DNA from 3 places in the Streptomyces sp. NPDC008317 genome. Region 2 is predicted to be linked to each of the others. Evidence: riboswitches for the same ligand, from Rfam matches in the RefSeq annotation. Region 2 holds a riboswitch; each other region holds the start of a gene.

What was found. Region 2 has a riboswitch for cyclic di-AMP ahead of ACFY9V_RS27175 (NlpC/P60 family protein). Riboswitches for the same ligand answer to the same signal wherever they lie in the genome.
Positions count from the first base shown of each region.
Region 1: linked by a shared signal. The riboswitch ahead of ACFY9V_RS20550 (transglycosylase family protein) and the one ahead of ACFY9V_RS27175 (NlpC/P60 family protein) in region 2 are both predicted to bind cyclic di-AMP.
Region 3: linked by a shared signal. The riboswitch ahead of ACFY9V_RS30630 (M23 family metallopeptidase) and the one ahead of ACFY9V_RS27175 (NlpC/P60 family protein) in region 2 are both predicted to bind cyclic di-AMP.

Region 1 is NZ_JBIBFQ010000006.1:75,820-79,060, forward strand. Features, by position in the region: gene eno (phosphopyruvate hydratase) at 1-405, opposite strand, end outside; gene ACFY9V_RS20550 (transglycosylase family protein) at 574-1,308, opposite strand; cyclic di-AMP (ydaO/yuaA leader) riboswitch at 1,312-1,495, opposite strand; gene ACFY9V_RS20555 (transglycosylase family protein) at 1,801-2,850, opposite strand; gene ACFY9V_RS20560 (cytochrome P450) at 3,148-3,241, opposite strand, start outside.
Region 2 is NZ_JBIBFQ010000009.1:131,246-134,486, forward strand. Features, by position in the region: gene ACFY9V_RS27170 (NlpC/P60 family protein) at 291-1,421, shown strand; cyclic di-AMP (ydaO/yuaA leader) riboswitch at 1,588-1,742, shown strand; gene ACFY9V_RS27175 (NlpC/P60 family protein) at 1,750-2,826, shown strand; gene ACFY9V_RS27180 (hypothetical protein) at 3,123-3,241, shown strand, end outside.
Region 3 is NZ_JBIBFQ010000011.1:114,540-117,780, reverse strand. Features, by position in the region: gene ACFY9V_RS30635 (GntR family transcriptional regulator) at 1-467, opposite strand, end outside; gene ACFY9V_RS30630 (M23 family metallopeptidase) at 691-1,554, opposite strand; cyclic di-AMP (ydaO/yuaA leader) riboswitch at 1,570-1,737, opposite strand; gene ACFY9V_RS30625 (pitrilysin family protein) at 2,039-3,241, opposite strand, start outside.

The DNA of each region.
Region 1 (3,241 bases), on a different contig from region 2:
GCCCAGGTAGCGGAAGAGCGGCAGGTCGGACGCCTCGGAGGCGGCGTGCGCCACGGCGAGCGAGACGCCGAGGATCGCGTTGGCGCCGAGCGAGGACTTGTCGGGCGTGGCGTCCAGGTCGAACATCGCCTGGTCGATCAGCCGCTGCTCGGTGGCGTCGTAGCCGACCAACTCCGGGCCGATCTGCTCGATGACGGCGAGGACGGCCTTTTCGACGCCCTTGCCCTGGTAGCGGTTCTTGTCGCCGTCGCGGAGTTCGAGGGCCTCGAATGCGCCGGTGGAGGCGCCGGACGGGACCGCCGCGCGGCCGGTGCTGCCGTCGTCGAGGCCGACCTCGACCTCGACGGTGGGGTTGCCTCGCGAGTCGAGGATTTCCCGGGCTACGACGACGTCGATGGACGGCACGAGTGTCTCCTTCAGTCCTTCTGAGATGTCTCTGTCTTTTTCGACCTGAGCCTAACCGTCTTCGGTGTCGCGCCCGGTACCGAGCCCGGACCCTGAGACGGAAAAAGGCCCCGGCCGGGCACGCTCGGGGGAGAGTACGTGCCCGGCCGGGGATCACATCCCGTGGCCTCAGCCCAGGTGCAGGTGCTGGCCCGGGTAGATCAGGTTGGCGTCCTGCACGATGTCCTTGTTCAGGTCGAACAGGTGCTGCCAGCCGCCGGAGACGTGGTGCGCGGTGGCGATCTTGGAGAGCGAGTCGCCGGAGACGACGGTGTACTCGCCGTTGCCCTTGCCGTGGCTCTTGTGGTGGGTGACCGGCGCGGAGGTCTCGGCCGGGGCCGGGGTGCTCTGCTGCTGCGACGGCTGCGAGGAGCTGTCGGAGGAGCCGGTGTTCGAGGAGTCCGAGCTGCTGGAGCCGGAGGAGCTGGAAGAGCTGGAAGACGACGACGAGGAGGAGGACGACGACGAGGACGGCGACGAGGTGTCGACGTTCGCCGCGGAGCCGCCCGAGGTCAGGTTGCCGGCGCCGGCGCAGGCCCAGGCACCCGGGCCCTGCATGGCGAGCAGCTTCTCGGCGGTGGCGATCTGCTGGTCCTTGGTGGCCAGGTCGGCGCGCGCGGCGTACTGGGTGCCGCCCGCGGCCTCCCAGCTCGACTGCGAGAACTGGAGGCCACCGTAGTAGCCGTTGCCGGTGTTGATGGACCAGTTGCCGCCGGACTCGCACTGGGCGACGGCGTCCCACGTGGAGACGGAGGCGGCGGAGGCGGAGGTGGCTCCGAGGAGCGGTACGGCGATCGCGGTGCCGGTGACACCGGCGAGCGCGGCGATGCGGACGAGCTTGGACGTACGGCGGTGCTTAGCCATGGTTCGTGTCCTCACCGACGCCTGCGAGGTGAGCTGTCGGGTTCGGGCGTGAGTTGCCCGGCCGGATCCGCGACCGCGGATTCCGTGCTTAACCCCGAGCCGGTGCGTTCCGCAGGCTGCGTGCCGTACGAACGTGACCGGCGAAAGACCTTGGGTCCCCCGCTCCTGCCTACGGCGCTTTCGCGTCGACTGTTCCCGTCGGTCGGCGGCAGGACTCGGCGTTCCTGACCGGCGGGGCCCGCTGTGGCGAGCGATGACGACGCTAAGCACAGGCGCCGGAAAGGACAAACATCCGCGTTCCGCCCCCGCACCGCTCCCGCCCCCAGAGCGGGTTCAGAGAATCGCAGGTCACAGGGGCCGGTTTCAGCGCTCTGCGAGCGGGCGGTCACAGGGGCGGGCGAGAGGCTTGTCACACGGGCCGCGGAGGACGTCGTACGGTTCGTCCGGTTTGCCCCCGCGGCCGTGACGGACGGTCAGAAAGACGCGGAGCCCTCAGCCGAGGTCAAGTGTCAGGATCTGACCCGGTTTGATGAGGTTCGGGTCCTGGCCGATCACCTGCCGGTTGGCGTCGTAGAGACCGCTCCAGCCGCCCTGGACGTGGTGGCTGGAGGCGATACCGGCGAGCGAGTCGCCGTACGCGACGGTGTAGTCGTGGCCGCCGTCGGCGCTGTGTCCGGTGTCGCTGGCGCCGGTGGCTCCGGTGCTGCCGTCGTCCGAGCCCTTGCCGGTGTCCGTACCGCTGTCCGCGCCCGCGTCCGTGACGGCGGTCAGCTCCGTACGGGTCGCCTGGTCGGCCGCGGCCAGCTCGGCGTCGGTGGGCACGTACGGCTTCGCGTGGCGGCCCGTGCCGGGCGTCGCGGGCGCGTCGGCGGTGGGCGAGCCCGGAGTGTTCCGCGAGCCGTCACCGGGCGACGTGGGGGTGACGGGGGCGGTGGTGGGCGCCGTGGGCGTCACCGGGGTGACCGTCGAGCCGTCGGCGGGCCCGGTGGGCGTGTCCGTCCCCGGCGCGGTCGGGATGATCGTCGGCAGCGACGGGTCGGTGTTCGAGCCCCCGGTGCCGCCGGAGCCGCCGGTCGTGGCGTCGCCGGAGGGCGGGGTCGAGGCGGACGGCGCCGGGGTGGTGGGGGTGGCCGCGGGCGTGCCGCCCGCCACGGGCGGCGTCACGGCGTCCAGCAGCCCCGTACCGTCCTCGCAGCCGGGCCAGGCGTTCGGCCCGAGGTCGGCGAGCATCCGCTCGGCGACGGCGATCTGTTCCGTCCTGGACGCGAGGTCGGGGCGTGGCGCGTACGCCTGGCCGCCGTAGGCGTTCCAGGTGTCCTGGGTGATCGCCAGGCCGCCGTAGAAGCCGTTGCTCGGGTCGGCGCTCCACAGGCCGCCGGTCTCGCATATCGCGACTTTGTCCCACGTGCTGGAGTCCGCGGCGTGCGCGGCCCCCGCGCCGAGGAGCGGGAGTGCGATCCCCGCGCCGGTCGCCGCGACGGTCACCATGGCCGCCGGGGCCTGTCGCGGTCGGCGGTGCCGGCCGTTCCCGGACGAGAGCATGCGGTCGCCTTTCTCGTAAGCCTTACGCGCCGGAGCGCGGTGCGTGACGTGACGGCGGCGGGGAGCGGGCCGGAGCCCGCCGACGTTGCTGGTGCTGTTGCTGCTGTCTCCGCTTCCGCTTCCGTGACGTCCGCCGCGTCTGGCGCGAGCCGTCCGCGAGAGGTGGCCGTCCGTACGCACCGTGCCCGTACGAGCGACCGCGCTTCTCGCGTTGACCGCAGAACGTAGCGGTGTTGGCCAACGGATCACAAGTCGGTGTAGCGATCATCACGTCGCGATCACGACCGTGACGCGCCGTCACTTCTGTTGCGCGGCCTCGGCGGTGAACGACACCGGCAGCGTACGCAGTCCGCGCATGATCAGTCCGCCGCGCCAGCGCAATTCGGCCGGA
Region 2 (3,241 bases):
CAGCCCCCGGCCGACCCCCCACGACCCCCGTACGACGGCCCCCCGGCCGACACCCCAACCCCTTCGCCCGGAACCCCGGCCGACACTCCCGGCCCCCCGCCCAACGGCCGCCTCCGGGGCAACCACGTACCTTTACCCCGTAGTCCCGTTACCACGCACCGTGACAATGGGAAATGATTACGAAAAGGTATCGGGCCTATCGGACACCGCTCTTCCCAGCAGCCCGGAGCGTTGGCTACGGTCTCGCTCCAGCAGCGTCCGGATGGGCGTCCGAAAGGAGTCCGCGCGCCATGGCGACACACCGTAAGGCTCGCGCCGCGATCCTCAGCACCCCCGGCCCGCGTGCGGCCGTGGGGATCACGACGGCCGCGCTGGCCACCGTGACCCTCTTCGCGGAGAGCGCCAGCGCCGAGCCGGCCAAGCCGAAGCAGCCGAGCATCGCCGAGGTGAAGGCGAAGGTCGACGGGCTGACGCACCAGGCCGAGGTCGCCACGGAGAAGTACAACGGCATCAAGGAGTCGACCGACGCGCAGAACGCGAAGGTCAACCGGCTCCTGGAGCAGGCGGCGAAGAAGACGCAGGCGCTGAACGACTCGCGCCGGGTCCTCGGGCAGTACGCCGCCGCGCAGTACCGCACCGGGGGCGACGACTCGACCGGCCGCTACCTGCTGGCCACCGACCCGCAGTCGATGCTCGACCAGGTGCACCTGTCGGACGTGCTCGGCAAGCGGCAGCAGAAGGCCGTCGAGTCGTACCGGGTGCAGCAGGCCGCGGCCACGCAGCAGCGCATCGAGGCGGCCAAGAGCCTGGCGACGCTCACCACCCAGCAGGGCGAACTGCGCACCGCCAAGCGGGATGTGCAGGCCAAACTGGGCGAGGCGCAGAAGCTGCTCAACAGCCTCAACGCGCAGGAGAAGGCGCGGCTCGCGGCGCTGCGGGCCAAGCAGGAGGAAGAGGCGCGCGTCAAGGCCGCCGCCATCGCGGCCAAGGAGAAGGCGGCGGCCGAGGCCGCGGCGAAGGCGGCGAAGGCCGCGAAGGACTCCTCGACGCCGACCGTGCCGAGCACGGGTTCCTCGAAGGCCGACGACGCCATCGCCTTCGCGCGCAAGCAGCTCGGCAAGCCCTACGTGTGGGGCGCGACCGGGCCGACGTCGTACGACTGCTCGGGGCTCACCCAGGCGGCGTGGAAGGCGGCCGGGGTCGATCTGCCGCGCACGACCTGGGACCAGGTGAACGTCGGCACGCGGGTGTCGGAGTCGAATCTCCGGCCGGGTGACCTGATCTTCTTCTACAGCGACATCAGTCACGTCGGCCTCTACATCGGCGGCGGCCAGATGATCCACGCGCCGCACACCGGCACCGTGGTCAAGATCGCCCCGATTACCGAAATGCCGTTCTACGGGGCGGTCCGTCCCGCATAGTCCACCCGGCATAGTCCGACTTGTCCGGACGCCGCCGCGCTCACAAACGGTAAGATCACAAAGCGATTTCGGTCACATTGCAATCCAAACTTCCCAAGGCTCGCACAAGTTGACTACGGTAGCCCGCTAGGTGGTGAGCTTCCCCGTCGGCTGAAGAGCCGACAGCGAATCACCTCCGCTCAATCCGGCCCAGGCCGGAGCCGGGGACCCAACAGCACGTGGGGTGAATCGGAACGGACGCCGCAGCAGGCGTCGGGACCGTAGGGCGACCTTCAGCCCGAACCCGTCAGCTAACCCGGTCGGCGGTATTCGGAAGGAGTCGCCTCCCTTGGCGTCGCACCGCAAGCCGCGCAATCGCATACTGTCCACGGCCGGTCCACGGGCCGCCGTCGGGATCACCACAGCGGCCCTCGCGTCGGTCACCCTGCTCAGCGAGAGCGCCAGTGCGGCGCCCGCGAAGCCCTCGATCACCGAGGTCAAGGCGCAGATCGACCAGCTCAACCAGGACGCCGAGGTAGCGACGCAGCACTTCGACGCCGCCAAGGAGAAGACCGACAACCAGCGGGCCAAGGCCAATCAGCTCCTGGAGCAGGTCGCGCAGAAGACCGCGAAGATGAACGAGACGCGGCGGGTGCTCGGGCAGTACGCCACCGCGCAGTACCGCGACGGCGGCCTCGACCAGACGACGCAGTTGCTGCTGACGGACGACCCCCAGAAGTTCTTCGACCAGTCGCACATGATGGACCGCATCTCCACCACGCAGGAACAGGCGCTGGAGACCTTCAAGGTCCAGCAGGAGCAGGCGTCCATCCAGCGCGCGCAGGCCACCAAGAGCCTCAACGAGCTGACCAGCGCGCAGAACAAGCTCGCGGCGGCGAAGAAGAACGTCCAGACGAAGCTGGCCGCCGCGCAGAAGCTGCTCAACAGCCTCAACGCGCAGGAGCGCGCCAAGCTCGCCGCGATGCGGCCCACCGCCCCGACCAACACCGCGGGCTCCTCGAACTCCTCGAACTCCACGGCGAGCAACGTCAGTTACACCTACAACGGCCCGGCGTCCGGCCGCGCCGCCGCCGCCATCCAGTTCGCGATGTCGCAGCGCGGCAAGCCGTACGGCTCCGGCCGCACCGGCCCCGACGCGTACGACTGCTCCGGGCTCACCCAGGCCGCCTACCGCGCCGCCGGTATCTCCATCGGCCGCACCACGTGGGACCAGGTCAAGGACGGCACGGCGGTCTCGCAGTCCGACCTGCGCCCCGGCGACCTGGTGTTCTTCTACTCCAGCATCAGCCACGTCGGCATGTACATCGGCAACGGCCAGATCGTGCACGCCCCGCACAGCGGCGCGGTCGTCGAGGTTGCCCCGATGAGCTGGATGCCCTTCGCTGCGGCCCGCCGCATCGCCTGAGCCGTATCACCAGGGCCCGCACCGCCTGAGCGCGTGCAGTCTGAGCCCGTATCGCCTGAACCCGTGCAGCCTGAGCCCGCGTCCGCGGAGCCTCAGGACCGCCGGGCTCACAGCCCCGCATAGCACCCCGTGCCCGGTCGGACCTCCCGACCGGGCACTTTGGTCAGCAGGCGCGCGCATATGACCGGGTCACCCGTCGAACGGCGGTCGTTTACGGTCACGGGCCGGTCGAATCGGAGCAGTCCCGGTCTCCTTCCCCTGGCGCACCCCCGGTCAGGTTTAGCGTCGCTACCCAGGTGACCGATCCCCACAGCCGTCAGGACCGTGGCGGCGCGGTCACCCCCGCCGAAGGTCCGGCGGCGCTCTGCTCCCCCGTGCAGGCGTCGCCGGGCCTCCGCGCGGGCCCGTCGGAGCA
Region 3 (3,241 bases), on a different contig from region 2:
CCCGACGCCTGCGCCAGCGTCTCGTGGAACCAGCCGCCGAGCGACGGCAGGTCGGACAACTGGCCCTGGACCGCGCGCTCCTGACCTAGGCGTACGAGCCCGCGCAGCACCTTCAGATGCGCGTCGGTACGGCGCTGGGCGGCGCGCGCGGCGCCCAGCGGCTCCAACAGGCCGCGCAGTTCCAGAAGGTCGGCCGCCTCCTGCTCGGTGGGCTCGGCCACCGACGCGCCGGCGTGCCTGCGGGTGCGGACGAAGCCCTCGGACTCCAAGGTGCGCAGCGCCTCGCGGACCGGCACGCGCGACACCCCGTACCGCTGCGCGAGCAGTTCCTCCGTCAGCCGGCCGCCCGGCGGGAAGAAACCGCTGACAATGTCGTCGCGGATGGCCGTACACACCACCTGGGCGGAGATACGCCGCCCCGTGCCGTCCGTCCCGTTCACATCCGATTCCGCATCGCAGGACCCCATTCTTTCCGCACATTCTGCGGTAACCCTATTCCAGCACACCAGGGATTCCGATCACAGTCCCGAATATGGGACTTCTTTTGGCGCGCGGGACCGATGCGGGACGGGTACGGCACGGGTACGGGACGGACGAAGGCCCCGGCGGGGGGAGCCGGGGCCTTCGTGCTGAGGGGGGTGGTGCGGTGGTTCCAGGGGGCGGTGGCGGGACCCCTGCGGGGTCCTGGGGTCAGACCGAGACGCCGTGCTTGCGCAGGTAGGCGATGGGGTCGACGTCGGAGCCGTAGTCGGGTCCGGTACGGGCCTCGAAGTGCAGGTGGGGCCCGGTGACGTTGCCGGTCGCGCCGGACAGGGCGATCTGCTGGCCGGGCGTGACGCTCTGGCCGACCGAGACCTGGATCGAGGACAGGTGGCCGTACTGGGTGTACATCCCGTCGGACATCCGGATCACGATGTTGTTGCCGTACGAGCCGCCCCAGCCGGCCTCGACCACGGTGCCGGAGCCGACCGCGTGCACGGTGGTGCCGCTGGCCGCGTGGAAGTCGATGCCGGTGTGGTAGCCAGAGGACCACAGGCCGCTGGAGGAGTGGTAGGCGGTGGAGACGTAGGAGCTGTCGACCGGCAGGACGAAGGAGCCGAGACGCTTGCGCTCGGCGGCGGCGCGGTCGGCGCGGGCCTTGGCCTCGCGGGCGGCCCGGACCTTGGCCGCGGCCTCCGCCTTGGCCTTCGCGGCCGCCGCGTCGGCCTTGGCCTTGGCCGCCTTGGCGCGGGCGGCGGCCTCCGCCTGCTTGCGGTCGGCCTCCGCCGTGGCCTTCGCGGCCTCGGCGGCCTTGCGCTGGGCCTCCGCCTGCGCGGCCAGGGAGTCGGCGAGCGAGCCGGTCACATCGGCGGTACGGGCGAAGACGGTGTTCGCGACGGCGTCGTGCGCGCTCTCGGCGTGGGCCGTGGCGGTCATCGAGGTGGCCCCGAACGCTCCGGTCGCGGTGAGCACCGCGACTCCGGCGAGCGTGCCGCCACCGCGGACGGTGCGTGCGGCGCCGCGACGGGGACGGCGGTGCTTCCCGCTGGGCGCGGGCAGAACGGTGAACGCCATGAAGAGGCGTCGCTCCTTTCCTTCCTTCTCGCCTACCGGGTTAGCTGACGGGTTCGGAGCAGGAAGGTCTCCTACGGGTCCGGCCGCCGCTCGGCGGTCGGTCCCGATTCACCCCAGGGACTGCTCCCTCGCGAGAGGGCTGGGTCCCCGGCTCCCCTGACGGGGACTCGGCGATGTGTGCCCGCGTGCCGCCGGACGCGGCTGCTGCTGACGGGCAACGAGCGAAGACGCTAACCGCGGTTTCGCCCATCCGCCAAACAGATCAGCTGATTTGTTGCGTACGCCACACTTCGCTGACACTCCCCCGCAAGTCCTCCCCAACTCCCGCACGGCGCTCGAAAACGCCCGCGCGGCGGTCGAAAACGCCCGGAACCCCGGCGCCGCAGGGGGCTGCCGGGGTTCCGGGGACGGATGGCGCGAGCGGTGCCGACCGCTCGCGCCGGGTGGCGCGTGACCCGCGTGACGCGGGTCCGACCGTCCGGTACTACGTGATGATGTTCACCGGTCCGATGCCCAACTCGCCCACCGGCCCGGCGATGACGGACGCGTCCCCGACCAGCACCACCACGAGCCGGTCGAGCGGGAAGGCGTTGACGACCGCGGCGGTCGCCTCCACCGTGCCCGTGGCCGCCAGCCGCGCGTAGAGCTCGGCCTGGTAGTCGTCCGGGAGCTGCTGCTCGACCTGGTCGGTCAGCGTGGCCGCGACGGCCGCCGACGTCTCGTAGCGCAGCGGCGCCACACCGACCAGATTCTGTACGGCGACGTCCCGCTCCTCGTCGGTCAGGCCGCCCTCGCCGAGCGTCCTGATGACCTGCCAGGTGTCGGCGAGCGCGGGCCCGGTGACCTCGGTGGCCACCGAGCCGCTGATGCCCAGCAGCGCGGCGCCCGTACCGTCGGCGGAGCCGAGCAGCACCTGTCCGAAGGCGCGTACGCCGTAGGTGTAGCCCTTCTCCTCGCGCAGCACGCGGTCCAGGCGGGAGGTCAGGGTGCCGCCCAGGCAGTAGGTGCCGATCACGCGGGCCGCCCACACCGGGTCGTGCCGGTCGGCGCCGGTACGGCCGATGAGGAGCTGGGTCTGCACCGCGCCCGGCCGGTCCACGATGACCACGCGCGCGGTGTCGTCCGAGGTGATCGCCGGGCGCGGGCGGGGCTTGGCGGCCGAGCCGCTCCAGCCGCCCAGGGTGTCGTCGAGCAGCCGCGGCAGGTCGATGCCGGTGAGGTCGCCGACCACCACGGCGGTCGCGGTGGACGGGCGGACGTGGGCCCGGTAGAAGGCGCGTACGGCCGCCGCGTCGATCCTGCGGACGGTCTCCTCGGTGCCCTGGCGCGGCCGGGAGCAGCGCAGCTCCGGTGCGAACAGCTCCTTGGACAGCGCCATCGCGGCCCTGCGGGCGGGGTTGGCCAGCTCGTGCGGGATCTCGTCGAGCCGGTTGGCGACCAGCCGCTTGATCTCGTCCTCGGGGAAGGCCGGGGTCAGCAGCGCCTCCGCGAGCAGGGCGAGCGCCTTGTCGAGCCGGGAGGCGGGCACTTCGAGGGAGACCCGCACACCGGGGTGGTCGGCGTGCGCGTCCAGCGTGGCGCCGCAGCGCTCCAGCTCGGCCGCGAACTCCTCGGCGGTGTGCTGCTCCGTGCCCTCCGACAGCGCCCTGGCCATGATGGTGCCGACGCCGTCCAGACCCTCGGGCTC